4 regions of the Lysinibacillus sp. NPDC095746 genome follow, and region 3 is predicted to be linked to each of the others. Evidence: riboswitches for the same ligand, from Rfam matches in the RefSeq annotation. Region 3 holds a riboswitch; each other region holds the start of a gene.
The links. A riboswitch is a leader RNA that binds a small molecule or an ion and turns the genes downstream of it on or off. The one in region 3 is predicted to bind cobalamin.
Positions count from the first base shown of each region.

Region 1: another riboswitch for cobalamin. It lies ahead of ACIQ7N_RS10250 (ABC transporter substrate-binding protein); the one in region 3 lies ahead of ACIQ7N_RS13055 (FecCD family ABC transporter permease).
Region 2: another riboswitch for cobalamin. It lies ahead of ACIQ7N_RS21985 (energy-coupling factor ABC transporter permease); the one in region 3 lies ahead of ACIQ7N_RS13055 (FecCD family ABC transporter permease).
Region 4: another riboswitch for cobalamin. It lies ahead of cobT (nicotinate-nucleotide--dimethylbenzimidazole phosphoribosyltransferase); the one in region 3 lies ahead of ACIQ7N_RS13055 (FecCD family ABC transporter permease).

Region 1 is NZ_JBIWGL010000011.1:67,938-76,176, reverse strand. Features, by position in the region: gene ACIQ7N_RS10275 (YwiB family protein) at 1-217, shown strand, start outside; gene argS (arginine--tRNA ligase) at 217-1,884, shown strand; gene ACIQ7N_RS10265 (MerR family transcriptional regulator) at 2,238-2,627, shown strand; gene ACIQ7N_RS10260 (class I adenylate-forming enzyme family protein) at 2,620-4,122, shown strand; gene ACIQ7N_RS10255 (acyl-CoA dehydrogenase family protein) at 4,124-5,791, shown strand; cobalamin riboswitch at 6,092-6,274, shown strand; gene ACIQ7N_RS10250 (ABC transporter substrate-binding protein) at 6,529-7,494, shown strand; gene ACIQ7N_RS10245 (FecCD family ABC transporter permease) at 7,491-8,239, shown strand, end outside.
Region 2 is NZ_JBIWGL010000044.1:5,056-13,294, reverse strand. Features, by position in the region: cobalamin riboswitch at 378-562, shown strand; gene ACIQ7N_RS21985 (energy-coupling factor ABC transporter permease) at 974-1,720, shown strand; gene ACIQ7N_RS21980 (energy-coupling factor ABC transporter substrate-binding protein) at 1,722-1,994, shown strand; gene cbiQ (cobalt ECF transporter T component CbiQ) at 1,998-2,768, shown strand; gene ACIQ7N_RS21970 (energy-coupling factor ABC transporter ATP-binding protein) at 2,768-3,604, shown strand; gene ACIQ7N_RS21965 (S8 family peptidase) at 3,822-7,319, shown strand; gene ACIQ7N_RS21960 (glycosyltransferase) at 7,490-8,239, opposite strand, start outside.
Region 3 is NZ_JBIWGL010000016.1:16,492-24,730, reverse strand. Features, by position in the region: gene ACIQ7N_RS13075 (nucleotidyltransferase) at 1-18, opposite strand, end outside; gene ACIQ7N_RS13070 (precorrin-3B methylase) at 626-1,333, opposite strand; gene ACIQ7N_RS13065 (ABC transporter substrate-binding protein) at 1,381-2,379, opposite strand; gene ACIQ7N_RS13060 (ABC transporter ATP-binding protein) at 2,438-3,211, opposite strand; gene ACIQ7N_RS13055 (FecCD family ABC transporter permease) at 3,212-4,201, opposite strand; cobalamin riboswitch at 4,393-4,576, opposite strand; gene ACIQ7N_RS13050 (DNA topoisomerase III) at 4,978-7,152, shown strand; gene ACIQ7N_RS13045 (hypothetical protein) at 7,390-7,560, shown strand; gene ACIQ7N_RS13040 (GNAT family N-acetyltransferase) at 7,947-8,239, opposite strand, start outside.
Region 4 is NZ_JBIWGL010000006.1:6,187-14,425, reverse strand. Features, by position in the region: gene ACIQ7N_RS06060 (YjiH family protein) at 1-209, opposite strand, end outside; gene ACIQ7N_RS06055 (CotD family spore coat protein) at 1,101-1,484, shown strand; gene glnA (type I glutamate--ammonia ligase) at 1,612-2,946, opposite strand; gene ACIQ7N_RS06045 (MerR family transcriptional regulator) at 3,031-3,405, opposite strand; gene ACIQ7N_RS06040 (methionine gamma-lyase family protein) at 3,699-4,949, opposite strand; gene ACIQ7N_RS06035 (trimeric intracellular cation channel family protein) at 5,361-5,966, shown strand; gene cobT (nicotinate-nucleotide--dimethylbenzimidazole phosphoribosyltransferase) at 6,235-7,290, opposite strand; cobalamin riboswitch at 7,405-7,581, opposite strand; gene ACIQ7N_RS06025 (MarR family winged helix-turn-helix transcriptional regulator) at 7,819-8,239, shown strand, end outside.

The sequences.
Region 1 (8,239 bases), on a different contig from region 3:
AGCAGTAAAAATGCGATTACCACTTAACATAATTGAACAACAAATGGGTCATTATGAGAGTGATTTTGGTTCAATGCCACTCGTCATTGACACGAAAGAAATGACATTTACAAAACAGGCAGTAAGCGGAGATTTCCATGTACAGTACGATTTACTAATGGGTGGGCAATCCGTTGGCAATTATACATTAGACATTACATTTACGGAGGTACAATGATGAACGCAGTAGAACAAGTACAACAAGCCATTAAAGCAGCGATTGCACAGGCTGTTGAAAAAGCTGGCTTAGTCGAGGCTGGCACACAATTAAATATTCACCTTGAAACACCGAAGGATAAAGCAAATGGAGATTATGCAACAAATATTGCTATGCAATTAACGAAATTAGCAAAAAAACCACCTCGTGCAATTGCAGAAGCTATTTTGGATAATCTTGACACAGCAGGCACAGATATCGAGAAAATCGATATTGCTGGTCCTGGCTTCATGAATATTACTGTGCGTAAAGATTTCTTATCAGGTGTAGTAAAAGCAGTACTTGAGCAAGGTGCTGATTATGGTCGTTCTAATGCTGGCGCAGGAGAAAAAATTCAAATTGAATTCGTATCTGCGAATCCAACCGGTGATCTACATTTGGGTCATGCACGTGGAGCTTCTGTAGGGGATTCATTATGTAACGTGCTAGATATGGCGGGTTACGAAGTATCTCGTGAATACTACATTAATGACGCGGGTAACCAAATTAATAATTTAGCGTATTCACTAGAAGCGCGTTATAAGCAAGCTTTAGGAATGGATGCTGAGATGCCAGAAGACGGCTACCACGGTCAAGATATAATTGAAATCGCTGGTAAACTAGCAGGCGAGCATGGCGATGCAATTTTAGCAAAATCTGCTGAAGAACGTTTTGCATTCTTCCGTCAACATGGTTTAGCGTTAGAATTAGACAAGTTAAAAACAGACCTTGCAAACTTCCGTGTAAACTTTAATGTGTGGTATTCAGAAACTTCACTATACGAAAACGGCAAAATTGAAGTAGCGTTAGATAAACTGAAAGCAAATGGTCATGTATTTGAAGAAGACGGTGCTACTTGGTTCCGTTCAACAACATTTGGTGACGATAAAGATCGCGTGTTAATTAAAAACGATGGTTCTTTCACATACCTGACTCCAGATATCGCTTACCATGAGGACAAAATTGTACGTGGCTTCGATAAATTAATTAATATTTGGGGAGCTGACCACCACGGCTATATCCCACGTATGAAGGCTGCTATTCAAGCGCTTGGCTACGACCGTGATACACTTGAAGTAGAAATCATCCAAATGGTTCAACTTTATAAAAACGGTGAGAAGTTCAAAATGTCTAAACGTACAGGAAACGCTGTTACAATGCGTGAGCTTGTAGAAGAGGTTGGCTTAGATGCAGTTCGTTATTTCTTCGTGAAAACGGCGGGCGATTCTCACATGGACTTTGACCTTGATCTTGCTGTATCTCAATCAAATGAAAATCCAGTGTATTATGCACAATATGCGCATGCACGTATTTCTTCAATTTTACGCTCAGCGAATGAGCAAGGCTTTGCTGCAACAACAGATCATTTAACGCTGTTAACTGCAGAAAAAGAAATTGATTTACTGAAAAAAGTGGGCGACTTCCCGAAAGTGGTAGCAGATGCTGCGAAGCACCGTACACCACACCGTATCGCCAACTACATTCAAGAAACAGCAGCTGCATTCCACAGCTTCTATAACGCTGAAAAAGTGTTAGATGCTTCAAATAAAGAGCTAACAGAAGCTCGTTTAGCCCTTATTACTGCTGTACGTACAACAATTGCCAACGCATTACGCTTAATCGGCGTATCTGCACCGGAAAAAATGTAATAATCGTCTTTCTAGCCCCTGGCACGACAATGTGCCGGGGGTTTTTTGTTTCAGGAAGCAAGAGCGGTTGAGGCGAGGGAAAGAGTGGCCGGGTTGAGGGAAAGAGTAGCCGGGACGACGGAAAGAATAGTCGAAGCGACGGAAGAGACCGCCCAAGTGACGGAAAGAACCCTCGATATCACGGATAGAACCCCCAATATCATGGATAGAACCATTAAAGCGCCAGATAAAATCCCTAAAATAATCAGATTCATCTCTCTAAAACTATAATTTTCTGTAAAATTCAGAAATCTTGTTGAAGTTTACGTTAGCGTCAATGATATACTGATGGAAAACGGAAAGGGGAGATGGTGTTGAAGACGATTCAAGAAGTGGCTAAGGAGTTTAATGTTTCAACACGGACAATTCGTTATTATGAGGAACTAGGGCTGCTTAAACCTAATCGATCATCTACTAATCAGCGAACCTTTTCAAAAAAAGAATTAGCGAAGCTTAAGCTTATTTTCCGAGGGAAGCGGTACGGTTTTTCACTTGAGGAGATCAAGGAGATGGTATTGCTGTTTGATGATGATCGCACGGGCATTCAGCAGTTGGAGCGCACGGTCGAATATGGGGAGCAAAAAATACAAGAAATTGATAGCAAAATTGCAGAGCTTATACAGATGAAAAAGGAGTTACAGCAATTACAAGGCATATTTACAGGAAAATTAGCGACTTTAAAGGGAGAGATGCATGATGAATAGTTCAAATTTATTAGCACGTAATGCGCGAAAGTACCCTATGAGTGAAGCGGTTGTTTGTCAGGGCAGACGTGTGACTTATCGTGATTTAGATGAGCAAGTGACACGTCTTAGTCATGCTTTGGTAGAGCAGGGGGTCTGGCAAGGTGACAAAGTTATTATTTTTATGCCAAATGTTGTAGAGTTTGTTGTTAGCTATTTTGCTATTCAGCGCATTGGAGCCATTGTCGTTCCGGTAAATGCGAAATTTACGCTGCAAGAGGTTGAGTATGTAGCGCTGCATGCTGATGCTAAAGTTATTCTCGTGCATGAGGCAATTTTTGCAGCAGTTGAAAACATCACGATAGTTCCTTTAAAAATCAAAACAGGTCAAGAGAAGGTTGGTTGGCTAAATTATGAAACGCTTATTCAACATGCAAGCAGTCAAACAATTGATTGCCAATTGAATGAAGATGACGTTTCAACGATTTTATATACGTCGGGTACAACGGGAAAACCAAAGGGCGTGTTGTTTAGCTATCGCAATATTTTAACTGTAGCGCAAATGATTGCAATAGAAATGGAAGTAAAGCCAGAAAGTCGGATTCTTCTTATGATGCCATTGACGCATTCAGCCCCATTACATTTATTTTTAATGGCAGGAGTACTTGTAGGCTCGACCAATATACTAACGCCAACATTTACACCTGATTTATTGATAGATTCAATTGAGCAGGAACGGACAACGCATTTCTTCGGAGCACCTGTTGCTTATTTGTTAACCGCCCAAATGCCAAGATTGCAAACAGCTGATCTATCATCGATGAAATGGTGGGTTTATGGTGGAGCGCCGTTATCGCAAAATGAAATTCGCTTTATCCAAAAAGCTTTCCGAACGGATCATGTAACCTGTGTCTATGGATTAACAGAGGCTGGTCCAAATGGTTCAATATTGTTTGGTGAAGAGCATGTAACGAAGGCGGGGAGCATTGGTCGGCGTGCACCACTTGGGGCGGAGCTACGGATTATTAACGACAATGGAGAAGATGTCAGTGTGGGTGACGTAGGAGAAATCGTGCTATTCGGTGAGGGTAATATGCTGGGCTATTACAAGGATGATGTTGCCACAAAGGGTGCATTTATAGATGGGTGGCTGAAAACAGGTGACCTAGCTCGCATAGATGAGGACGGCTATATTTGGATTGTCGATCGTAAAAAGGATGTTATTTTTTCAGGTGGTGTGAATATTTATCCGAAAGAAATAGAAGATCATATGTTGAGCTATGAGGGGATATTTGAAGTGGCTGTAATCGGTGTACCACATCCGGAGTGGGGAGAAACGGTGAAGGCTGTTTATGCCGCTAAAACGGAAACTGACGAGGACGAACTTAAAGCTTATTTGGAGGAGCACCTTGCTAAATATAAAATTCCACGCATCTTTGAACGTGTGGAAGCGTTACCACGAAATGCATCGGGCAAAATACTAAAACAATCCTTGAAGGGGCAAGAGGTGAGATAGCATGAAAGTTTTACAGCGGGAAGAAATGAAAACAACAAACTTTTTTAACGAAAATGATACACTTCATAAAGTTTTAGAAATGATGCTAGATAAAGAGTTTGTGGACTATGCAAAACGTGAGCTAACAGATTTTGGTGAACTTTGTGCTGGAGATATTGATGTGAGAGCCAAGCATACTGATAGAGAGGGTGAACCTCGATTACAAAGGTATAATGCCTATGGTGAAGAAGTGTCAGAGGTTTGGGTCAATGATGGCTACAAAAAAACAATTGAAGAGACATACAATACCGGCATTGTTGGCTATGTGCATAAGGATATTCCGCAATTAGGTAGAAAGGGTAACTATGTCTATAGCTTTGCTCAAGGCTATATACTATCACATGCTGAGCCAGGCTTTTACTGTCCTGTTACGTTAACAATGGCAACGGCTTATCTCCTTGATCATTATGCAAGTGACGAGGTGAAAGCGCGCTTTTTACCACATGTTTGTGCAACAGGAGAGACAGAGCTATATGAGGGGGCTACGTTTTTAACCGAGCGTCAAGGTGGCTCTGATGTTGGAGCGAATGTTGTGAAGGCAAGACAGGACGGCAATCAGTATCGTTTATATGGGGAGAAATATTTTGCATCTAACGCAGGAATGTGTGGAGTAACCATGGTATTGGCGCGCATGGAAGAGGCTCAGGCAGGCTCAAAGGGCTTAACATTGTTTGCAGTTCCGTGGCGAAATGAGGATGGCACAGTTAATAACCTGCGCATTCGGCGTTTAAAGGATAAACTTGGCGTTAGAGCAGTGCCTTCTGGTGAGGTGGAATTTGATGGTGCACTAGCATATGTTGTCGGTGACCCAAATAAAGGGATTTACTATATGCTGGAGGCGCTTAATTTATCAAGAATTTGCAATGCGGTTGCTTCTATCGGCATTATGCGCCGCGGTTATTTAGAGGCGAAGCATTATGTGACAAATCGTCATGCCTTTGGTAAACCTTTAACACAATATCCTATGATCCAGGATACACTAGGGAAATTCGCTGCCAAGCTTCATGTAGAAGTTGCCACAGTTTTTGATCTTATTCAGCTGTACGATAAAGTAACTAGTGGGCGAGGGAATAAAGAAGATATTATTTTAAACCGCTTGTATATTGCGATCATGAAAAAAGAAACGGCAGAGCAAGCTGTACATTATGCTAGTGAAGCCATTGAATTACATGGCGGAAACGGCTATATTGAAGATTTTGTTACACCTCGGTTATTAAGAGATGCACAAGTACTTACTGTATGGGAAGGGACTGCGAATATTTTAGCTTTAGAGCTCATTCGCTTAGTTGATAAGTTTCATGCGCACGAAATGTTTATTCGTGTCATGGAAGAACGTCTAGAAAAACTAGCTGGCAGTCCATTAGTTGAAATTGTTGTGGATCAATTAGCAAAACTAGATTCAACTTTGCAAACATTTAGTCGTTTAGATGATGCAACAAAATCGTTTGAAGCAAAAAAGGTCGCAGAGAAAATGGCGCATTTATATGAAAGTGTGGTAGCAGTCGAATGGGCACAAAAATTCGGCGGCAAATATGAGAAGCTAGCAGATATTTATTTAGAGAATACATGGGCATTGCGAGAAATGGGTGCACCAATGAAAACGGTACAGTATTTTTCGGATATAGTTTAACTTATTTGGGTAGTGTCCAAATAACCTGCTGAAATAGAGGAACTCGGTCTAAGAACGCCACGTCCTGTGGCGACGACTGAGTGACCAACATCATATTGGCGAATGTCACGGAATCGGAAAGAAGTTCACATGGGATGTTAGCCTAAAATCATCGCATCCATGCGATAACGGCTAACTGACCTGCATCACGCAGGCCTAAGCACAAAGCCAATCCCGGACGCAATTATGCCAAGGCATAATGGATTGTTTAGAAGTCGTCTCGAATGGAGGCGACTTCTTTCATTTTCATGTATAATAAAATCAACTGAATATTATAAAGGTTCTTTACTTAAGTAAAGTGAAAAGGGAAATCGGTGTAATTCCGATGCGGTCCCGCCACTGTATGTGTGAGTTTTTTCAATCTGCGCCACTGAAAATTTCGGGAAGGCTTGAAAAAGCGTATGAAGCACGAGCCAGGAGACCTGCCTTTATAGAAAACACGTTGTAGCCTACGAGGATAGGATGGTGGATTTTGTATATGTATTTTTGTGCAAATTTGACCCCCTCATTATTTTTTGATGAGGGGTATTTGTTTTGGAAGATGAATGTCGATAAATTTGAAAACATGGGCGAATGTTGGTTAGAAGTTCGCGATGTTGATATACCCCTACAATGTTAGATGATCAAAAACTAAAACGTATCGATAAATCAGAAAAACAATAACAACTATATGCACAAATAGACTAAGGAGGATTCACATGAAGAAAATTTGGAAAATAGGGTTATCAGCATTTTTGGCTATTGGCTTACTTGCTGCATGTAATACAAAAGAGGCGACAAATGAAAAGCCGTCATCTTCTGAGCAACAAGGGACAACAAAAGTAGACCAAGCAACATTCCCAATGACGATAAAGGATGCTACAGGCAAGGATATTACGCTAGAGGCACCTCCTGAAAAAATTGTCTCACTCATTCCGAGTAACACAGAAATTTTATTTGGCCTTGGCTTAAATAATGAAATAGTTGGTGTGACAGATAATGACGACTATCCACCAGAGGTTACTAAAAAAGAAAAGGTTGGCGGTATGGATTATAATATTGAAAAAATTATTGCTTTAACGCCGGATATCGTTTTTGCGCATGCGTCGGGTATGGGTTATTCAAAAGGAGCTATTGAACAGCTTGAGGCGGCAGGTGTAAAAGTATTTGTTGTAGCGGATGCAAAAAACTTTAATGAAACTTACACAACAATTGAACAGCTTGGTCGTGCAACAGGAAAACTAGAAGAGGCTAAAAAAATTGTTGCAAATATGAAGGCAAAAGTTAAAGAAGTTGAAACAAAACTTGACGGTGTTGAGGCGAAAAAAGTCTTTGTAGAGTCGTCTGATGAGCCAGAAATTTATACAGCTGGTAAAGGTACATTTATGAATGAAATGTTAGAAATGATTCATGCCGAAAATGTGGCAGCAGATTCAAATAGCTGGTATAAAATTGATGCTGAACAAATTATCGCAAAAAATCCAGATGTCATTGTTGTGGCATATAATTACGTACCTAATATTTTAACGAAAATTCCACAACGTGCAGGCTTTGAGACAATCTCTGCCGTGAAAAATAAAGCCATAGTACAAGTGGATGAAAATATAACAAGTCGTCAAGGTCCTCGTTTAGCAGATGGTCTTGAGGAATTAGGGAAGGCCGTCTACCCTGAGGCGTTTAAATGAGTAAAAAAATTGTAGCCTATGTAACAGCAATAACGCTTCTAATTATTAGCATCTGGTGTGGCGTGGCGATAGGCTCGGTTCATATTCCGCTAGAAGTATTGTGGAATAAGGCGGCTGATGAAACAGCCGCCAATATTTTATGGAAAATTCGATTACCTCGAGTTTTGCTTGCGGGGCTTGTAGGGGCGTCACTTGCAATTGCAGGGGCAGCTTTTCAAGGCTTATTAAAAAACCCTTTGGCTGACCCTTATACGTTAGGTGTTTCCTCTGGTGCATCAGTTGGCGCAGTTATGACGATTTTTTTTAGTATATCAATACCTGTAGTAGGTCATTTTACATTGCCGACCTTTAGTATGATAGGTGCCATATTAACGATGGTAGCTGTTATGGGCTTTGCTAGAATAGTAGACCGCTCGTTAAAAATGGAAACTCTAATTTTAACGGGAGTTATATTTAGTTCATTTTTAGGTTCCTTAATTTCTTTAATGATTGCATTATCTGGTGAAGAGCTTCGCCAAGTTATCGGATGGCTGCTCGGCTCAGTATCGATGCGTGGTTGGCCTTATGTTCAGATGATTATCCCGTTTGTCATAATAGGCTCCATTTTGCTTTGGACACAGAGACGCGAGTTAAATGTGCTGTTATATGGAGAAGAACGCGCGAAGCATTTAGGTGTTCATGTTAAGCGCAGTAAATATATTATTTTAGTGGGTGGATCCATGTTGACAGGAGCTGCGGTAGCTGT
Region 2 (8,239 bases), on a different contig from region 3:
ATATCAAGTATGCCTCGGCATAATTCCGTGACAGCCGTGGAGGCTTTAACTTCTTTCAGCAGGTTCAGGTGTTTTGACACCCACTGAAAAGAACTTAAATCAGCATTCCTTCTATAGCTAACACTTCACTTTCGCTACAAAGGCGTTTGCTGAAAGAATTTTCATGTAATTTAAAACTGTTTCTATCATAGCTTATTTTTTTAAAATTTCAACATTACTTTCTTAATTTGTGACAATTTTTTTAAAATTCTATAGAAAAACGCGACATTCTTTTTTGTTTTATCTAAATTTTCGATATAGACTATCAATTTTAAATTTTTTCATAAAAATGATAGCATATATATGGAAATTCATGTTACACTTTGTCGTGAAATCTCACAACTTCATCTTTTTTCGGTGCGAATTGTTCAGCTTTTCGCTTAAAAGGGAAGCCGGTTCAAATCCGGCGCGGTCCCGCCACTGTACTAGGGAGTTTTATGGAGAATGTCACTGTCCAAAGGATGGGAAGACCTATAAAACGTTGAACTAAAGCCAGGAGACCTGCCGAAAAATATGTGATCGTTTCAACCTACGAGGATGGGTGTGCGGCTTAGCAGATTAGAATTTTATTTGCTTTTTTAGCTATGCACTTTTCCACTATCGGAGAAGTGCTTTTTTCATTCAGAAGAGAATCCGTCTCCAGGTAGATGAGTACAGATATGGTTCCAACCGGGTCAAAACACCTACTGAATGAAAAAAAGCCTCTGGCGGATGTCACGGACTTTGAAAGGAATGCACAATTCAAAATCCGGACGCATTGTTTATCTGTGCGAAAGCGAAGCGGCAGCTACAAATGTTTTCTGTAGCGAAAGCGAAGCGGCAGCTACAAATGTTTTCTGTAGCGAAAGCGAAGCGGCAGCTACAATTACGCCAAGGCCAAATTGGATCGATCGCATACTAATTCGAAAAAGTTAAAAGCTAGGAGGAGAGATTCTTGAAATTTTCAGGTTGGAAGCTTAGTTATTTCTTATTGGCATTTTTATTCGTGCCAAATCGTGCATTTGCGATGCATATTATGGAGGGTTTTTTGCCAATTGAATGGGCGATTTTTTGGTGGGTCATATCGATTCCATTTATTATTTTAGGATTACGTTCTATTCGAAAAACCATTGAAGAAAATCCTGAAACAAAAATGATATTAGGGCTATCGGGTGCCTTTGCCTTTGTACTATCTGCCTTAAAAATCCCTTCTGTAACAGGGAGTTGCTCACATCCAACTGGAGTTGGACTTGGAACAGTTCTTTTTGGACCATTAGCGATGAGTGTTATCGGGACAATCATATTATTATTCCAATCTTTACTGTTAGCACACGGTGGGCTTACAACATTAGGGGCAAATACCTTTTCTATGGCAATTATGGGCCCTATTATCGCTTACTATGTATTTAAGGGCTCACAAAAAATGGGATTATCATTTTCAGTAGCCGTCTTTTTAGCAGCAATGCTTGGTGACTTAGGTACATATGTTGTCACTTCAGTGCAACTAGCTCTTGCCTTCCCTTCTGAGGTCGGAGGCTTTATGGCTTCATTCACAAAATTTGCTGGTATTTTTGCGCTAACACAAATTCCTCTTGCTGTTAGTGAAGGAATTTTAACAGTGATTGTTATGAACTTCCTGAAAAAATACAATGTGAGTGAATTAAAAACTCTACGTGTTTTCTCAACAAAGGAGGCACACTAACATGAAAAAAAACCTACTGCTCTTAGCCATTGTTGTGTTTCTAGCAATTATCCCCCTATTTATTCAAAAAGGTGCAGAGTTCGAAGGGGCTGATGGCGAAGCGGAAGCAGCAATTAGTGAAATTGATGCTAACTACGAGCCATGGTTTGAAAGCTTATGGGAGCCACCAAGTGGTGAAATTGAAAGCTTATTATTCGCATTACAAGCTGCTATTGGCGCTGGATTTATCGGCTATTTTATTGGCTTAATGCGCGGCAAACATAAAGAGGGTTAAGCGATGTTACTCATTGATAAGTATGCTTATTTGAATAAATTAGCGTCTGTTCATCCGTTAGAAAAAATGACGTTATCCCTTGGACTACTTATATTGTCGCTTATCATGAGAGATGAACGAATTTCACTCATTACATTTTTTGTGATGAGTGCTTTTATCATTTTAGGTGCAAAAATCCCTGCAAAATATTACGCTAAATTGCTATTGCTACCCGGATTTTTTTTACTATCAAGTTTAGTGTCAATTTTAATTTCTATAGCGCCAACAACTAGCACGTTACCAACGTATATTTGGTCATTTTCACTTAATAATTGGACGATTTTTATCGGCAGAGCGAGCCTCGGAACAGCGCAACAGCTTTTTTTCATCGTCCTTGGCAGCATTAGCTGTTTGTATTTTTTAATTCTCACAACATCAGTCCAATCTATTTGTTACGTGCTTCGACAATGGCGAATTCCAACTCTATTTGTAGAGCTAGTAGAGCTAACGTATCGTTTTATTTTTATCTTTTTAGATAGTATGCAAAAAATTCATCTTGCCCAGCAGGCTCGTCTAGGATACAGCTCCCCTATACAGTGGCTTCGTTCGGTATCAATGTTAATTGCAGCTTTATTTGTCGAGATGTTCCAACGCAGTCGTGAACTAAACAATGCGATGGAAGCCCGTGGAGGCGAAACTGTTTATTGGCAAAACGATGTTATCTATAACACGAAAAATTGGATAGGTATTGCTACTATTTTTATACTCCTCATCATTTATGGAGGTTTTTTCTGATGACAGATTTATACTTTGATTTAACACATTTATCCTACGCTTATGCAGATGGAACTTATGCACTAACAGATATTACACTTCAAATTCCAAAGGGGAAAAAAATCGCTTTACTTGGTCATAATGGAGCTGGAAAATCAACGTTATTTCAGCATTTAAATGGTATTTTGAAGCCTACCGCTGGAAGTATATCCTTTTGTGGCAATGACCTGAACTATAGTAGAAAAGCATTAAAACAATTACGCCAACAGGTTGGTATTGTTTTTCAGGATGCCGACAATCAGCTTTTTTCTGGCACAGTTAAGCAAGATATTGCATTTGGTCCTTTGAATCTTGGCTGGACAACTGAAAAAATTGAAAAGAAAATTGCGTGGGCCGTCGCTCAAACCGAAGTCGAAGCATTGCTAGATAAACCGATCCATTTTTTAAGTGTTGGACAGAAAAAACGTGTCGCAATGGCAGGAGTACTTGCAATGGAACCATCCGTTTTATTATTAGATGAACCAACAGCTGGACTAGATAATTATTATAGTGCACAAGTTTTACAGTATTTAGAAACATTAGAGAACGGTGAACGAACAATTTTACTGGCAACACATGATATTTCATTAGCTTATGAATGGGCAGATCAAATAATCGTGATGGAAGCTGGGACAATTATTTATAATGGAGATCCAGTTGCAATGTTCTTCCAAGAAGATTTGCTTGAAAGAGCCCATCTTGAACGACCATGGGTCTTTGAAATGGCCATTGCCTTGCAAAAGAAAAAGTTATTTAAAAAAAACATTAAAATGCCTCGTTCGAAGGAAGATTTGCACAGACTTCTTGAGCAGCTTTAAGATAATTTGTTCATAGTTAATTGAATCTGTGCTCCTACTCCCATCTCACAAATCGAGTAGAATGTTTCGACCACTCTTCTCATATTTTTATAATGGGATAAATATGAGAAGAGTGGTGATTTTGGAAAAATATATACTTATTACGAAACTTTTCTATCAGTCATCCGTATTAGTATAGATGTCACAAATATTTGGCACACTCAAGGAGGGAAAACAGTTGAAAAACTGGAAGAAAAAATCAGTTGCTTTAGTAGCATCTGCAGCACTAATGGTTCCTGCTACTTCTGCCTTTGCTGAAGCGCCACAAAAAACAGCGAAGAACCAAGAGTTAGTGAAAGTAGCTAGCAATAAGGATCAAACATCTAAGAATCAAAAAGAATGGATTAGTCAGGATACGATTATCGTCAAACATTCCGGTCTTGATAAGAATGTGCACAAAAAAATTGGCGCAAAAGTGATCCGCTCTATTCCTTCATTAGGATACGATGTTATCCAACTGAACAAAGGAACAGATTTGGAAAAAGCAGTTTCATACTATGTGAAACAAAAAGGAGTTAAAAAAGTATCTCCAAGCTACGTGTATCATTCCTTTGGCACAGAAGTAGATCCAAAGAAACAGGATATGTACCATTTGAGTCTACTTCAAATTGATAAAGCTCTAGAATTAGCAGGCAACAATGATGTAAAAGTAGCCGTTATCGATGGTGGTGTGGATTTTAAGCATCCAGATTTAAAATCTCAAGTGTTACCGCCATATAATGCAGCAGCCCCAGCCAATAATCCTTATCCAAACGACCACGGAACACATGTGGCTGGAATTGTTGGTGCAGCAAAAGATAATGGGATTGGAGGCCATGGGATTAATCCAAACGCTAAGATTCTTCCAATTGATGTATTTAACGGAAAAGAAGGTACTACCGATTACTTCATAGCACAAGGAATCCTTTACGCGATTGAGCAAAACGCAGATGTTATCAATATGAGCCTTGGCGGCTATGGAGAATCTCCATTAGTGAAGGAAGCTGTTCAAAAAGCGATTGATAAAGGCATTACCGTTGTAGCAGCTGCTGGAAATGAATCGACAGATGAATACTTCTTCCCTGCTTCATTCGAAGGCGTTATTAGTGTAGGATCTACGAATGAAAGAAACAAACTATCAAGCTATTCAAACTATGGTCCATCAGTTGACCTTGTAGCTCCAGGTGAAGACATTTACAGTACAGTTCATGATGAGAAAAAAGGATCATCCTTTGTAAAATTTAGTGGAACATCGATGGCTTCTCCTGTTGTTGCAGGTGTGGCATCCCTACTAAAATCAAAATATCCAAATTTAAAGCCTTATGAAATAGAAGCTATTCTCGAAATGACCGCAAAGGATTTAGGTGAAAAGGGCTATGATCTGACATATGGACATGGCCTTGTAGATCCTGTGAAAGCATTACAGTTTAATATTAATAATCTACCAAAACAGTATTCTGAAACAAAAGAAGAGCGCTTGAAAAACGCAAAAGTCCTTAAAAAAGATATAGTAAATACTGAAAAAGGTGAATTCAAGTTACCAGACGAAAAGAAATGGTACAAGGTGGAGCTAGATGCAAATGAGTATGCTCAACTGACATTAAAAGGTGCAGACAAATATGATTATGCATTTGATTTATACTTCTACCCTGAAGGTAATAAAAAAGAAGTAGAACCAATTAACGTCAATGATGTACGTGTAGGCAAGCAAGAAGGATACCTATATAAAGCAGATCAAAAAGGAACCCTTCTTATTGGCGTTAAAGATCATAATGGCAGCTATAGCTCGAAAGGTAATTCAAACTACGTATTCACGGCTCAAACAACTAAAAAATTACCAATTGATGCTTTAGATATGGAACATATGGCGAAGATTGAAAAATTCCCATTCAGTACAGCCGGGAAAAACTATACCCTACTTTCTGAAGATCATCTAGGTGATAAAGATTATTTTACATTTTCAGTGAATGAACCAACGACACTGAAATTTGATTTAGCTGGGATTCCAGGTGTTTCTGCTTCTATGGAGCTTTATCTAAAAGAAGATTTAGTTAATGTTCCGTCAGAGGAGGAAGATGATGAAGGATTAAATGAGGCCTACCCAATCCGAGCATCTTACGGCACGGATAAAGGCGATGGCGTCAACTTAGTTGTCGATGCTGTACCTGAGGAAGAGTATGTAATAAGCGTATCTAATGAAAACGGTATGAATTTTTCACTTGATATGTTCTTTGGCGGCGGTATTGAAACTGAGCAAACTGTTAGTGAATCCATCATTCCTTACACATTAAAAGGTGAAGTCGTTACCCTTCCTAAGGATGAAGACGGACTTTCATCAAATGGCGGAATGCAAGAAGACAACGTACAAAAGGAAATTTTACCTTTAACGGAGTATAAAGCAAAGAAACGTAATCAACTAAATGATTTCATGAATATATTCATGAATCCAGATGCTATGGGACAACCGGAAAATGTTGACCAAATCATGAGCCAAGCAATTCGTTTTGATATTGGTAAAGATCAAAAAGCATACTTCCAAACAGAAGATGATCAAGATTACTTCGCATTTACAGCTAAAGAAGATGCCGTATATGGTTTCCAAATTCAAAAGGGTTTAAACCAATCTCCAGCCGGTACTGTATTCGAATATGATGAGGAAACAAATGAATTAATCCCAGTTTCTTCATTAACGAATGATATGGGGTTACTCAGTCTACTTTTTGGATCAGCAAGTGATCCAAACGATGCAAAGGCAATTGCATTGAAAAAGGACAAAACATATGTAGTACAAGTGATGAATTTTGGTGATCGTTCTGCTGAACCATATACACTTAAAACTAGTAAAATGGCAGCAATTCCAGAAGACGATAATAGAAGTAATAACACACCAACCACTGCAACAACGATAAAACCTGGTATTACTTATAAAGATCATCTCATTTATCAAGATGATACTGATTTCTACTACTATAAACAACAGGGGAAAGATGAAGTCATGAGTCTTCTTATTTCTTCTGTACCATATACTAAAGAACAGCTAGCTCAATTACCTAATGAACTTCAAAATGACTTGAAATTTTCAGGCTCTATTATAGAAGATACAAATGGTAATATGGAAATCGATCCACATGAAATGGCTACTGAAATACCATTTGGACAAGGTGAAGACCTACTTCAAATGCTACTTGGTCTTGGAGGAACAACAGATGTAAATACTTCTTTTAAAGCCAAAAAAGATCACGGTTATTTTATTGTTCTTAACGGAAGCAATGTAGGACAAGTATCAATCCAGCCATATACTTTAACTTTGTTTGATCATAAAAAACAAGATGAGGATGCAGATTCTAAGTTAGTTAATGGTATACCGACAAAACCAACTGTACTTACGAAAAAAGATGATAAATGGGTAGCTACTCAATATTTAAATGCTGGTGTTCCATTTGGTGATAAGGACTATTTTGAATTTAATAACGACAGCAAACGCAATGTGTCCTTCTCTCTTCAAACAGAAAAAGCACTAGATGGTGTCATCCGTATTATTGATGCAAAAGGAAAAACAGTTGAAACTTTAGATCTTTACGGAGCTGGAGATGCTGAAGTAGGTACAGTCGAACTGGATAAAGGCACTTACTATATTGAAGTAAGTGAATATTACGGCAAAGCTAGTACTCAACCATATACACTTGAAATAAAATAAGATATACCCTTGGGCTGAAAAACGAACTTTTAAGAACAATAGACTTTTCAGTTGAAGGTAGTGTAATAGCTGCAAGATTTAAGTTTTCAAAAAAATGAAGGTTTATCCCCTAGATGATGAAAAATCTAGGGGATTTTTTATATAGAGATGATCTACCCTTTCTATTCGACCTAATTTAAACTTGGCTTTTCCCCTAAATATTGTGCCACCTTTTGCACAATATGCTTCCAATTTAATTCCGCCCTTGCGAATGCTTGGAGATGTTCACACGTATCCCCTAGTAAAGCTTCCTGTTTCGTTACTTGCTGCAATGTCTGCCCAACACCTTCCCAATCATGTGTCGGATGAATTGTTCCATAGCGTTGATTATGAGTAATATCCAAAGCCCCATCTACATCAGTCGAAACAATGTAACAACCATTCTTTGCAGCCTCAGCAAATACATGAGCATAGCATTCTACTAAAGAGGTAAGGCAAAAAATTTTAGCCTTTCTATACTCCTCCTCCAATTGCACCTTATCATAAATCGGTCCCAAAATAATGACCCGTGCCGCAAATGGGTTTCCATCAAGTACGTTCAGCAGCTCCTGTCTAAACGCCTCTGACATGGGACCTACTAACCGAAATTCCCAATCTGAAAGTTGTGCAGCTAAAAATGCTTTGACTGCTAAAAGAATTTGTTTTTCAGGAGCATCTAATCGGCCAACCGTTAGTATTCTATTTTCTTTTTCTTTATATGAAACCGGCTCTGTTTGAAATAGCTCATAAAAACCATTAGGAATACGTTTAATATCTAAATTTAAAAATTCATGAATAGCGTTTTGAATGGATTCACACTCAGAGGAAAGTACATCACAAAGCTGGAGTAACTCTGAAAAATAAGGATAGGTTTTTAATCGATTTAACCAAAAACGATTAAC
Region 3 (8,239 bases):
TTCTTTAATAGTATTCATCTCATAGCTCCTTTTATTAATTTATAGTCACTTTGTCTACCTACTATGCTACGCCTCTCACTATAGGTTTTATCTTCTAACGATCAATAATGACTTTACATAGTCATTTTCTTTAATATCCATTGCGCATAAAAATAGGATAGCACGTTCACTATCGAACACGCTATCCTACTTTCATTTTGGAAGATGGTGATGATCCAATTTAGCTGAAAGATGGAGGTATCTGATTATAAGGATTAAATGGCAAAAGGCTTAACGAGTAGAAAATGGTCTAAATTCGATGCTCAATTAAATGGTTCATCACCAAAAGTTGTGGATGACTTTGTTAAAATGTCTACAATGTAAATAGTTGACCTTCGTTCCGACTGGGCGACTCCTCGGGGATCAGCAATAGAGGAACGAAGGCTAAAAGCATCACATCCTGTGATAACGCCTTCGTGACCAACATCGTGTTGGCCCGAGACCCTGCAGCGCAGCGGATGTTTTCTGTGCGAAAGCGAAGCGGCAACAACAAAGCGCCCAGTCGGAACGGAAATCAACCACACGTCATACCTTTCCGTCGGCTAGCCGTTCTCAATCAACTTACGAATTGTTTGTATGTTGCTCATCATACCCTACTAGAATCCGCGGAACTATTTTCATAGCATTTTATCGTTTGCCAAAAGTCTGCATCTTTTGTTCTCTTGTAAAATTTATAAAAGGGTTCTTTTTGGTAAGCACGTTCTTGATAGACTCTTATTATTTCCTGTAAAAGATTTTCGATATGCTGTACAGATACTTTTTTCATAAATAGCTCCCCTGCCTGTGCATGTTTACCCATTGGAACAGCGCCTAAATATACATCGAAGCTATCTTTCTGATATACAAGCCCAATATCATCATAAACGGCATTATAGCAAGCTGATGCACAGCCATTCATATTAATGCAAATTCTGCTGGGTACTTCCAAACCTTCCAGCCGCTGGTACAGCTCCTCTGTAATCTGTGCTGCCTCCATTTTATCGCCATCACATAAATCACAAGCCTTCATAGCTACAATCTGACCTTGCTTTGCAATATATAAGCCCACCTTTTCCAACTTCCTTTTGGCCGTCGTTAATTCTATTGTCGGTATAGATAGTAGTATACTGTAGGACGCAGAATATTTAATAGCCCCCCTCACTCCGACTACCTCCGCGATTGTTTGAAATTGTGCGGGTGTATAATGTTTGTTGATAATGCCAGGGCTCACAGCAAGACGCGTAAATTCACCTTCTCTGTTTAACTTAGCAAATGTTTTTTCAGGAATATTATGGCTAAAAGCATTTATAGTCATTTTTACCCTCCTAGGAAAAAAGCTAGCACATGGCTAGCTCTTCTTCTTTATTGAAAGCTTTCTGGATAAAATCCTTGTGCCAAAATTCGAATTGCTTCAGCCGCACGAACACCTTCAGATGCTGCTGATAGTGGTAAAATAACGAAACGCCCGTTTACTACCGCTTCCGTTTCTTTTAGTGCCGGATCATTTTTTAGGAAATTAATTTTTTCTTCAGCAGTAGTTGAACCATAATCAATTACAACGATAACTTCAGGGTTGCGCTCAACTACATCTTCCTTTGAAACGGTTGTCCAGCCAGACTCAACATCGCCGAATATATTTTTTCCACCTGCTACTGTCACAAGTTCATTCATGAAGTTTTGTGCAGCTGTGAAAACTTCTTTCTCACCACTATCAAATACAAGAATACGTAAATTACCCTCCTCTTGCGGAAGCTTCGTACGAATGTCCTCTACATCTTTTGTCATTTGCTTAATTAATTTTTCTCCACGCTCTTCCACATGGAATATCTTGGAAATATTGCGGATATCGTCGAAAATATCATCTAACTTAGGATTTTTAATGCTTGAAGATGTATGTAAATAAGTGTGGATGCCAAGTGCTTCTAGTTCTTCTGGTGTTCCGACACCCTTCTCACTAAACCCACTTTTCCAGCCTGCATATAAAAAATCTGCTCCTGTATCAATCACTTGTTCCTTTGTTGGGTATTGTTCAGCTAATACTGGAACTTTTTCATACGCTGCTTGTAACGGTGGATAAATTGCATCATCTAAATATGCTGTTCCGACCATTGAATCCTCTAAGCCTAACGCTAGCATAATCTCTGTCACATGCTGATTTAAGCTAATGGCCTTTTTTGGTGCTTCCGAATAGACTTGTGTCGTATCGTTATTGTCAACCGTTACTTCCGTTGCTCCAGCTTTTGCTGGTTCTACTTGTTCGCTTTTCGATAATGATTCCTGTTTTTCCTCGCTAACACAAGCTGTTAACATACTTAGCATTGCGATTGCAAGAACAAGCCATACGCTTTTTAATGTCTTCATGTCTACTTCTCCTTTTTTCTAACTCATCTATGGAAAGAAATCTAAAACTCTTAACTAACTATAAAAATTGCTCAGATATATAATAAATATGCGGCTTTTTCGTGACAGGATGGACATTAACTTCCGCATGTACACTAAACACCTTTTGTAGCAATGAGGGTGTTAATACATCAAACGGAGTTCCATATGCCGCAATTTCTCCGTCCTTTACAACATAAATTTTATCGCAATAAGTTGCTGCAATATTTAAATCATGCAAGGCTACAATGACCGTGATCGGCAAGCCCCGTATTAAATCCATGAGCTGGAGTTGATGCTGAATATCTAAATGATTCGTTGGCTCATCTAATACCATGACCTTAGCCTGTTGCGCCAATGCCCTTGCCACAACGACCCGTTTTTTCTCACCTCCAGATAAGGAACTAAAAGTACGTTCACTTAAATGCAGTACCCCTGCTTGCTGCATCGATTCCTCAACAATAGCTAGGTCTTCTTTTGTATCTACTTCCAAAAGCCTTTTATGCGGTGTACGTCCCATTGCCACAAGATCCTTAACAGTAAACTCAAATAGCACTGGTGTTTCCTGCCCTACGACGGCAAGTTGCTTTGCTACCACCTTTGAAGATTGCTTGTAAATATTTTCATTAAATAAAAATACTTCTCCCTCTTGAGGTTGTAACATACGGTACATATTTTTTAATAGGGTCGATTTCCCACTGCCATTAGGGCCAATTATGCCTACAAACTCGCGTTCTTGAATATGTACAGAAACATTGTTTAATATTTTCACCTGCTGCACGGCAAAAGTAACGTTTTTTGCAACGTATACCATTTAATTCTCCTCCCCGAATGAATACATTTGCTTACGCAACATCCATATAAAGAATGGGCATCCGCATAAAGCCGTAATAATTCCAATCGGCATTTCCTCAGGTGCAATCACAATGCGCGCAGCTGCATCAGCCCATATTAAAAATATCGCACCAATTAATGCACTAACTGGCAGTACAAACTTATAATTTGAGCCGACAATCATGCGTACGATATGTGGAATAATCAGGCCAATAAAGCCAATTGCACCACTTACAGCAACAAGGACACCTGTTAATAGGGAAATTACTAAAATTAGTAGCAATCGAAATTTCTCTAAATTAACCCCTAGCGTAACAGCAGATTCTTCGCCAAGTAAAAGTAAATTCAAATGGCGTGCATGTAGACGTAAAATTATGTAGACGATCGTTAAAACTACGAACGGAATCATTATATTCACCCATTTCGCTCCGGCCAAACTTCCCATCATCCAATAGATCACTGCCTTTATGCCTCCCTCTTCCTTCGTCATCATCAGCATAAAATTCGTCATTGCTGACAAAACTAGTGACACGGCAATTCCGGCTAATAATAAGCGAACAACTGAAATTCGTCCCCCAACTCGTGCTAAGAAAAACACAATCAGTACTGCAATTGTCGCACCTATAAAAGCAGCAAATGATAGCGCATACATACCTAAAAATGAAAAAGTGCCAAGTAAAATAACAGATGTAGCCCCGACAGATGCACCGGAAGATACCCCCAAAATATAGGGGTCCGCGATTGAATTACGAACTAAAGCTTGAATAGCAGCACCCGAAATAGCAAGCCCCGCTCCGACTATTATGGCAAGTACTACGCGGGGAGTACGAATTTGCCATATGATGATTTCCTGTGAACGGCTCCAATCCAATGTAATGCCAAGTGGGTTGAACGGGATATGCGATAAAATAATGCGCCATACAATACTAGGTGTAATAGACACAGAGCCTACCATTATCGCTAACGTCATAGATATTAGAACGACACCCGTTAATACGACTAAAAGTAAGTTAATTTTTCTTGTTGTTGGATTCTTCAAAACGCTCTCCTCTCTTAAATCAAAGGGCATAAAAAAAATCCCCTTATCTACAAGAGGATGTCATAGTTAAATAAAGGGTGTCGATTCCCAGTCACTACAACCATCCTCGTGGTTCTATGTAAGTTTGTTGACTTTTATTGGCAGGTCTCCTGGCTTAGGTTCATCATCTATACGCCTTCCCATAGCTCGCTACAGTGACATATTGTATAGACTCTCCATTACAGTTGCGGGACAGCACCGGATTTGCACCGATTTCCCTTTTAAGCAAACGAACAAGTCATTCGCACCAACAAAATAATATTTTATTAAGTTATAAGAGGAACAATATCAGAATATTTTCCAGATAGCAATTATATTATTTATTACAATCAAGTAAAAGTGGTGATAAACGAGCTATTAATAGCTATAAAACAGAACTATTGAACATTAATTATTATTAGAAAAATAAATAAATTTAGATAGTGATTTATCTTACCATACTATACAAATTCCTCACAGTACACTATGAGTAATCGCCTTCTTCTCTATATTTAATATCAGTGTGGATAATCCGGTGTTTTAAATTTGACTGAATTAAAATGTCTAAAAGACTAACTTAGAGTTCTTAATAAAAGATGGACACAAATATTAATATAACCGTTATCCTTAAAATTCATTTATAATTATTAAACATAAAGTTGTAATTATTATTAATAGGAGAAGTGCATATGAAAATAGTAATTGCAGAAAAACCAGACCAGGCTGCAAAATTAGCTGCCCCCTTTTCTTTTACAAAAAAACCGGGTTATTTCGAAGTTAAGCCAAACACCTACTTTCCAGCTGGAGCACTTATCACATGGGCGATTGGACATCTATGTGAACTGAAAGCCCCGGAAGAATATAATTCTACATGGAAAAAATGGACATTAGAAACATTACCTATTATTCCAGATCGATTTGAATATAAAGTGACTAAGTCAAAGTATAAACAATTCAATGTAATTAAAAGTTTAGTAAAAAGATCAGACACTGAAGAAATCATTATTGGTGGTGATGCTGGGCGTGAAGGTGAATTGATTATCCGTACCATTTTAAGAGTATGCGGTGTTAATAAACCGATGAAACGTCTATGGATATCATCTTTAACAGAAAACGCTGTAAAAAATGGGTTTGCTAATTTACTACCAGAAGAGAAGACACGCGATATTTATTTTGAAGCACTAAGTCGTTCATGTGCAGACTGGCTAATTGGTATTAATACATCCAGATTATACACGGTACTCCTCAAAAGAAATGGCGTGAAAGATGTATTTTCAATTGGTCGTGTACAAACACCTACACTTGCACTAATAGTAAAAAGAGAGCATGAAATTGCAAATTTTAAATCAGAACCATTTTGGGAAGTAGAAACAGAGTTTGATTTCGATGGAAAATTGTTAAAAGCAAAATGGCATAAAGATAACATTTCAAGAGTTCAAGAGGAACGACAAGCTATTGCGATTGCTAATTTCTGTCTCAATAAAAATGTAGAAATTAATAGTATTAAAAGAGAAACAAAGGAATATGCTCCCCCATTGTTATTCAACTTATCTGCATTACAAGCTACAGCAAACAAAGCTTATAAATTGTCACCACAAAACACGCTGGATATTTTACAAAAACTTTATTTAAAGGGTGTTGTTTCCTATCCAAGATCTGATTCACAATTTTTAACGAATGAAGAAGCCAAAACACTACCAAAGATACTAGAGCATTTAAGTAAAATTGATAAATACAAAGGTCTTCTTCCGCCACCGACAAGTTCAATTATGAATAATAAAAGATATGTGAATGAAAAAAAAGTAACCGATCACCATGCAATTATTGTTACTGAGCAAATACCAGACGTAGCAAAGCTAAGTCCAGAAGAAGAAAAAATATATGATTTAATTGCAAGACAAGTCATTGCAGCACATTACAACAATGCCATATTTTCTTACACAACGATTCATTCACTTGTTGATAAACGTGCAGAGTTCATCTCTAAGGGCAAAGTGCTAATAGAAGAAGGTTGGCGTAAGGTTATTTATCATTCTAAAGATAACTCACCTACAGACAAAGATGAACTGCTCCCCCTATTACATGAAAATGAGCAAGGTATCGTTGCGAAAGCGAACGTAAAAAAAGGTGAAACCCAGCCACCAAATCGTTTTTCTGAAGGAAATTTGATTACCGTAATGAAAACAGCGGGTAAACATTTAGAAGATGCGGAATTAGAAAAGGTCCTATCGAAAACGGAAGGATTAGGTACTGAAGCTACACGCGCTGGAATTATTGGTACATTAAAAGATCGAAACTATATCGAAGTTAAGAAAAACCAAGTCTTCGCAACGGCTAAAGGAATGTTACTCATTGAGGCACTTGGTGAAAGTATCTTAACGTCCCCTTCCATGACAGCCAAATGGGAGCAACGACTATCTGAAATAGGTGAAGGCAACGCTTCTCCTAAAGCATTTATAGAACAAGTAAAAAAGCTTGCTGACAAATTGATTTCAGATGCTAACAAACGTGAAAAGGAATGGGCATTTAATCAAAATGCAGTCGATAAAATCACTGCAAATAATCCGTATACTAAAAAATATAATAAAAGAAAAACAGTTGTTGGGAAATGTATTCTTTGCGAAGGATCAATCATAGATCATGGCACTTTTTACGGTTGTTCAAATTATAAAACAGCAAATTGTAAATTCTCGGTTTCAAAGAAACTTTTAAGAAAAACTATTTCACAATCGAATATGAAAAAACTCTTGGCAGCTGGTGAAACAGACTTGATAAAAGGATTTAAAAAGGGCGAAAAAACTTTTAATGCCCACCTTATTTGGGATAAAAAAGAGCGTAAGATTAATTTTAAATTTCCACAATAACTTATTGAAAATCGTTTGTATAAATTAAAAATAAAGATTAGTCTATGCCTTGATAGGCAAAAAGAAAGAGCATGTTTTAAAAAAGGAATAATCAAAACATGCTTTTTCTATATTTTATTGTCATTCTATAAAAAGTTTGATCATTTCTATGATCGCGAACGAAAGAACCCGCCGAAGTGACGGAAGAATCGGTCAGAGCGACGGATGGAACTATCGAAACGACGGAAAGAATCGCGAATGACTGAAGAACCCGCCGAAGTGACGGAAGAATGGCCAGAGCGACGGATGGAACGGACGAAACGACGGAAAGAATCGCGAACGACGGAAGAACGCGCTGAAGTGACGGAAGAATCGGCAGAGCGACGGATGAAACCATTGAAACGACGGAAAGAATATTTCCCCCATTAAAGCCGCCCTTCAATGAGAAACATGCCAAGGACAATCCCTCAGCCAATTTTCAGTGCTTCTTTGGAAAAACCTCCACTAATCGGGAACCATTTTAGAGATTCAGGCGTAAATCGAGCAATTGGAATTGCTGTGAATGATGAAATACAGTAGCTGAATTAAAACAATGTATTGCATTGGCTCTCACTTACCATACTCGAAAGCATCTACCAATGCTCGGGATATAAAGAATAAACATTCAAACATTTTTCGGTGAAATATAGTAATGTCTATATTTTTTAGCAAAGCCTCACTCACTACTTATCATAATGTTTTTATAGCAACTTTAGACCTTTTGTTGTTTCAACGTTACTCCATTCCTGTTCCTCTATTTTACGGTGGAATAATTTTCACACATTCTTCACTTGTTTCTCAAAGTATTCATTTTGCAAAATACCCATATGAACGATGTCATACCATGTACCATCTCTAAATAGACTTTGTCTACTGCTTCCTTCCTGAATAAACCCTATCTTGTTGTACAAACTAATAGCTTTATCATTAAATGAAAATACTTTTAGGTAAACTCGATGGAGATTCATTTCGTAAAAAGCATAATCCAGTAGTAATTTCAATCCCTCTGAACCATATCCTTTTCCCCAATATTCCTTTTCACCGATGTCAATAATACATTCAGCATTTC
Region 4 (8,239 bases), on a different contig from region 3:
GCAATGAGTGAACCAATTGCCGAAATCGCAAAAATAAATATAGTAAAATAACTAATAACCGGAGCAACAAAACCTGCTAGTAAATTTGCTAAAATAGCAATCGGAACTTTCCATCCATCTTCCGTTAAGACTGGTGTCATAAATAACAGGACACCAATAAGAGACGGAATTATGAAGAAAAAGTATGTAGAAGTAGGATATTTTTTCATCATTTAAAGCCTCATTTCTCTAGGTTTTCGAAGTTCTATATATCAAGCTTGTTAGTTATGGACTGATCCATTTTACCTCGGCATAATTCCCGTCCGGAATCGGCCTAATTCCGTGACATCCGCCAGAGGCATTAACTTCTTTTGTGCGGATGTCTTTTGTACCGAAAGCATAGCAACAGGTACTGATGTTTGGACACCGGCTAAAAGAAGTTATCCCGCTAAGAAATGTATATCTGCACTTTAATCAGTAGGAATTTTTTTAGTCCTCACTGATATGAGTCTTTACCAATTAGGCATTTACGAGCCGTTAATCTCCCACTCTTTTTACTAAGGCGAGAGCGTTGTTACCTGAGCTTCTCTTTTTTGTACAGATTAATTACTGTCCGTTAATGCGCGATAAAAATGGAATACGGATAAAATAAAAAACATCCCTCTAAAAAGTAATAAAGGAATGCCCAAACATACTTTTTTATAATTAACATCCGCAATGCAAAATTTCTATTCATTAAGTCATAGCTATAAAATATCATAAACCAACAATACATCGGTTAATTCTACAACAAAATGCATTTTTATTCAATCCATAAAAATTTGTTATTGTGATAATTCTCTTCTAATTATCCACACTTCTTCTTCGTATCATTACCTTTCAAAAATTTTACATTATATAAAAGAAGCCATACTTGCGTCTGGACACTTTAAGTTCTCTCTGCGGGTGTCCAAACATCCACTGAGAGAACTTAAAGTTTGGTGAAACTCTCCATTAATCATATCTATTTTAATTGCCTAAGAGATTTAACCAGCCCTTAATAGGCATACAAATAGACCATACTGTCTTTCATCTCATATGTTAATTATGAACCACAACTTATCAAAACAGGAGGTTTTACCATGCATAGACGTATGCATCACCATCATCATCATCATGCAGGTCCACATTGTTGTCCACCACAGCATTGCCCAACTCAATTTGAACCACCACACTTTTGTCCGCCAGAGGAATTTGTTCGCACTAATTACATCCATACGGTCGTACCTCATGTACATCCAGCACATATTACAACAGTGAACAAACATATAATTGATCATCAATATCATTTCCCTTGCACTGAATGTGTAGTGGAAGAATGTTGCGAAACTCATACACTTTGCGAGATGCCACCTGATCCTTGCCATATGCCACATCATCATATGGGACACCATCACATGGGCCACCATCACATGGGCCACCATCACATGGGCCATCATATGGGTCATCATCATATGGGCTATTAAAAAATATGCGATGAGGTTAGAAATACCTCATCGCTTCATTTTTTTATAGCATACTGCTTACCTAGTTCTATCTTTACTTAATCATAAGAAAAACCGAGCACCTATAGTAGGTACTCGGTTACTATTTTTAGTACATTTTTAAATATTGATCGCGTTCCCATTGGTGTACGGTTGTACGATACATGTCAAACTCGATTTCTTTTGCCTCTTTAAAGTTTGCATAGATATGCTCACCTAAAGCTGCTTGCGCTACTTCATCTTGAGCAAGTAATACTAAAGCATCGTCCAGTGCTGCTGGTAAGTTTGCGATACCATTCGCTTTACGCTCTTCATCAGACATTACGTAAATGTTACGATTAATAGCTGCTGGAGGTGTTAAGCTACGGCGAATACCTTCAAGACCAGCTTCTAAAATAACAGCCATCGCTAAATATGGATTAGCAGATGGGTCCACAGAACGTACTTCTACACGAGTTGAAAGACCACGTGCTGATGGAATACGGATAAGTGGTGAACGATTTTGAGCTGACCATGCTACATAACATGGCGCTTCATAACCCGGTACAAGACGTTTATAAGAGTTAACTGTAGGGTTTGTCACAGCTGTGAAGCCTTGAACGTGAGCAAGGACACCCGCCATGAATTGCATCGCTGTTTCAGAAAGACCTAGTTCAGTAGATTCATCGTAGAATGCATTCTCTTTACCTTTAAATAATGAGACATTGAAGTGCATACCTGAGCCTGCTTCACCGAATAATGGTTTTGGCATAAATGTAGCATGTAAACCGTGTTTACGAGCAATTGTTTTAACAACTAATTTAAACGTTTGGATATTGTCACAAGCTGTAATTGCATCTGCATATTTAAAGTCAATTTCATGTTGTCCTGGAGCTACCTCATGGTGAGATGCTTCAATTTCGAAGCCCATTTCTTCTAACTCTAATACGATATCACGACGGCAGTTTTCGCCAAGATCAGTTGGTGCTAAGTCGAAGTAACCACCATGGTCGTTTACTTCTAGTGTCGGTTCACCTTTTGCATCTAATTTAAATAAGAAGAATTCTGGCTCAGGCCCTAAATTGAAGCTTGTGAAGCCCATGTCTTCCATTTTCTTAAGGATACGTTTTAAGTTATTTCGTGGGTCACCAGCAAATGGCTCGCCTTTAGCAGTGAATACATCACAGATGAAACGTGCTACTTTCCCTTTTTCAGAAGTCCAAGGGAACACTACGAAAGTATCCAAATCAGGATATAAATACATATCTGATTCTTCGATACGTACGAAGCCTTCAATAGATGAGCCATCAAACATCATTTTGTTTTCTAGAGCTTTGTCTAATTGGCTTACAGGAATCTCAACATTTTTGATTGTGCCAAGAATATCTGTAAATTGTAGACGAATAAAGCTTACGTTTTTTTCTTCGATTAGACGTTTAATGTCCTCTTTTGTGTATTTACCCACAGTTTTCCACACTCCTATAAAATGTCTAGCTTTTTTATCATTACCCTACCCTATTAATAAAGTAATTAACGATGTTGCTTTTTATTAATAGAATCGAGATAAATCCCCACGACGGATGGATGATTTTTGCATGCGCTGCGCTTGAAGCATTTCCTCACGCATGATGCGACGCAATTCTGAGTCACTTAAATTTGGTTCATCTGTTGAAACAGGTTCATTCTTTTTAGCGAACAGCTTTTTAATTTTTGCCATGTTCATACCCTGTTCCAAGTAATCTTTTATTTCTAGCAATACATCGACGTCATTTAATGAAAACATTCGACGGTTACCTTCTGTTCGGTGCGGCTCAATTAAATGGTGTTCTTCATAATAACGAATCTGACGTGCCGACAGCTCGGTCAATTGCATTACGATATTCATAGATAATAACGGCATAGTTCGTCTAATTTCACGACTCATTTAAGTCCCCTCCAATACCTGCTAATAATATAACGAAAAATTTACACTGTCAACCACTCATGTAAGGTTTCCTGACATGAATTAAAATAATTTTTTCGAAATGACTAAAAATTATAAAAAACGAAGATTATTATCCTAACGTGGAGATTGATTTACGTTCCGACTTGGTGCTTCCCCCGGGGCGTCCGATGTCTTAATTACATTTCTACGTTTTAAAAAAATGATATCTTCAACATTTCATCTATAAATAAAAAACTATTCAAAATAGAAATTTTGAATAGTTTTTTATTTACCTATTTTTGGATTTTTTGAACAGCACTACAAATTGCAAATTTTACGTGTTCGTATGTTAACCCACCTTGAATAAATGCTGTAAATGGCGGACGAATAGGACCGTCTGCTGTAAGCTCAATACTAGAACCTTGAATGAATGTTCCAGCTGCCATGATGACATCATCCTCATAGCCAGGCATATAAGCGGGCTCAGGTGCATAATGCGCATTAATTGGTGAATTCGCTTGAATTTCACGGCAAAAAGCAATCATTTGTTCCGCAGTTTGGAAAGAAACCGATTGAATTAAATCTGTACGATTAGCATCATAGCTTGGTGATGTATTCATACCAATTTCTCCTAGCATAGCAGCCGTGAAAATCGCACCTTTTAAGGCTTGAGATACAACATGTGGTGCAAGGAAAAATCCTTGATAGAAATCACCAAGCGTATTTAATGTTGCTCCTGCTTCAGCACCTATACCTGGTGATGTCATACGATAAGCACATTTTTCTACTAAATCTGCACGGCCAGCAATATAACCACCAATTTTCGCTAAGCCACCGCCAGGATTTTTAATGAGTGAGCCTGCTATTAAATCAGCCCCAACCTCTGTCGGTTCCTGTGCCTCAACAAATTCACCGTAGCAATTATCAACGAAAATAACTGCATCCGGTGCTAATTCACGGATTTTTGCACACATGTCTGTAATTTGCGAAATGGTAAAGGATGGGCGTGTTGCATAGCCCTTCGAACGTTGGATAGCAATCATTTTTGTGTTTGGTGTAATTGCAGCTGCAACACCTTCCCAATCGATCGCTTGATTATCGATTAAATCCACATGGCTATAACCGATTTTATAATCTTTTAACGAGCCAGTATCTTTATCGCCACCATCAACTATTGATTGTAATGTATCATAAGGCTGACCCGAAATATAAAGTAATTCATCACCCGGACGTAGTACTCCGAATAAGCTAAGTGTAATTGCATGTGTACCAGAAATAATTTGCGGACGTACAATGGCAGCCTCCGCTCCAAAGACCTCTGCATAAACTCGTTCTAGATTATCACGCCCCTCATCATCATAGCCATAACCATTAGACGGGTGTAGATGATAGTCACTTACTTGATGCTTTCGGAACGCGGCAAGCACTTTTTGTTGATTGAAGAACGCCATGTCTTCTACCTTTGCATGAAAAGGGCGTACCTTTTCTTCTATTTTAGCAGCTAATGCTAGTGTTTCTTCTGATAAATTGGTTGTAAAAGTCATACTGTTCTTCTCCATTTCACATTTGTTCAAATCTTATCTTAACAATTTGCGAGCTTGCCTGCAAAGCTTGCCAATTTTATTAAGTACTAAGATCAATTATGACTCATAATTGCGTGACATCCGACGGAGGCTTTCATTTCTTTTTAGCGATGTCTTTTGTGCCAAGGCACAGATGTTTGGATACCCTGAAGTAACTTAAATCCGCATTCATCTCACCACCTATAGAGCTGGAATACTTCTGCCGAAAAGAAGTTAAATTACGAACTTAATCTTTTTAATTTTGCTATAATAAATTATTTAGTATCTGATAATTCCAAATTATAAGTCGATGCTTTTTTTTCGAAAACTTGTAGATACAGTAACTAATCCACAACAACATAAAATGATTTATTCACATAAGGGGTGAAAGGGTTGGCTTGGGAGGTTTTTAGTATCATTGGCACAATTGCCTTCGCAATTTCCGGGGCAATAATTGCAATGGAGGAAGAATACGATTTATTCGGTGTATATATACTCGGTATCGTAACTGCTTTTGGTGGTGGAGCTATACGAAACTTACTTATAGGTTTACCTGTAACAACACTGTGGGGGCAGGATAGAATGTTCCAAATTGCCATTGCAGCTATTACGCTCTTTTTCTTATTTCCACATCGACTCATTCAGCATTGGCATCGTTGGGGCAATGTCACTGATGCTATTGGATTATCGGCATTTGCGATTCAAGGTGCCCTTTATGCTGTGAAGCTCGACATGCCTATTAGTGCCGTTATTGTAGCTGCTGTTTTAACAGGGTCAGGTGGTGGAATTATTCGTGATTTATTAGCTAGACGACAACCATTAGTCCTCCGCGATGAAATCTATGGTGTTTGGGCAGCATTAGCCGGGCTTATCATAGGACTTCAACTATTTTCAGGGGATATCTTTTTATATGTATTATTTGGTGTGATCACAGTACTTAGAATACTTTCATATATGAAGAAATGGCGTCTACCGTTACGGAAGTTGAATCGAGCATAGTTATACTGTTGCATAATAAAAGCCCAAATCTGAGATTTGGGCTTGAATTTTTAAATTCATTTTTTCTTAGCGGTTCTCTCCATCACTTTGACCGTTCTATTCAACGACTTTGGCTGTTCTATCCACGATTTTGATGGTTCTATCCACGACTTCGGCTGTTCTATCCACGATTTTGATGGTTCTATCCACGACTTCGGCTGTTCTATCCACGATTTTGACGGTTCTATCCATGACTTCGTTTATCACACACCGTGATCTGCAAATAAAGTTACTTTTTCAACAGCAACATTGCTTCTTCTAAAGTAGCCATATTTTTCATCATAGAGCACGCTGCGTCCAAAATAGGAAAGGCTAAAGCTGCACCAGAGCCCTCCCCCAATCGCATATTCATCTGTAACATCGGTTCAACTCCGAGCATTTCAGCGGCAATTTTTGCACCTGGTTCTTCAGAGGCATGCGAAGGAATGATATAGTCTTTTACGTTAGGTTCAAGTTCGTAAGCGATAAGGGCAGCGATGGTAGAAATAAAACCATCAATAACAACAGGTTTACGATGTGCAGCGGCAGCAAGTATCACCCCAGCCATAGCGCCTATTTCTAATCCACCAACTTTTGCAAGAATATCTATAGCATCATCGCGATTTGGTTTATTTAATGCAATAGCATCATAAATGACTTGTACTTTATGCGCTATCCCCCCTGGTCCAACACCTGCACCGAAGCCTGTCACTTCATTCGGATGACATTCACGAAGAACCGATAATATGGCAGCACTTGGTGTTGTATTACCAATACCCATTTCACCTGTCCCGAGTACATTTATCCCATTTTTTATTTCTTCCGTAGCTACTTCAATTCCTACTTCAATAGATTGAATGGCTTCTTCCCTTGACATAGCAGGTCCCTTTGCCATATTGTCCGTGCCATATTTAATTTTTTTTACGATAACACCAGCATCAAGAGGAATATCTTCTTTTACGCCAACGTCAACTGTAACAATTTTTGCATCTGTGATTTTTGCGATAGCACAGACACCAGTTCCTCCTCTAGGAAAATTTAATGTTTGAAAGACTGTCACATTTTGTGGATTAGATGTCACCCCTTCATCACAAACACCATGATCTGCTGCACAGACAATAATTGCTTTATTATCAATCGCAGGAAATAGTTCGCCTGTAATTCCGGATAGTTGCACAGCAAGGGCCTCCAGTTTCCCCAAGCTTCTAGGTGGCTTGCAAAGTGCATCTATGCGTTCCCGTGCCTTCTCCATCATTTTGTAGTCAGCACTTTGAATGTTGTGAATCGTCTGTTGTAATAATTGCATTGAAAATTTCCCCTTTCTTTTTTGCCCTTGTAACTTGAAGAATGATTTAGAGAAAAAATAAAAAGCCTGTAGTTTATTCCATAACAAATAAACTACAGACTTTTCCATCGTCTATATAACCGAAGCAGATAGGCAGGTCTCCTGGCTCAATTTCAACATTTCATAGAGCCTTCCCAGAACGATGCTAGTGGCATTCTCTATGAAACTCCCTTTTACAGTGGTGGGACCGCTAAAGCTTTTCACTTTATTCCCTATTCTCCCGCAATGGGCACCTAATGCTTTTATGCAATTACTTTAAATCTACGTCAAAGTAGTTTTTGTGTCAATATATTAGTGGAATTGTATATTTCTATGACTAGAAAGCGAAATATTATATTTACGTAATGAATCAAATGTGTAAGGTTCTATTTAAACAACTATGATTAGAGATAGTTAAATTTTTATCTTTAATAATTGACAAATATATAAATAGTTAAGTAAAATCAACTTAATTATAAACCTTTAAAATGAATTAGGGATGATACATCTGTGCATGACTATTTAATAATTACAGACAAAATTAATCAAAAATTCGAACAATTCAAGTTGTTAGTTTTACAAGAAACCAAAGAGGTTGAGGAACTAGCGAACTTTCACTTAACGCCTCAACAAGAAATTATTATGTCTTATATCATTCACCATGAGCCGGTCATTGCGAAAGATATCGTAAATCATTTTGATATTTCCAAAAGTGCAGTTAGCCAAGTAATTTCAAAGCTCGAAGAAATGAAAATGATCTATCGTCAAGAGAATTCAATCAACCGTAGAGAGACCTTTATTTATCTTGGGGATAAGGGCAAAGAGTTTCATCAGCTTCTAAAAAAAATTGACGACATTCTTGTAGAAAAATATTATTCGAAAGTAAGTCTAAAAGAGTTAAAAAATGTTCTTGATACATTAAGTAAGATTG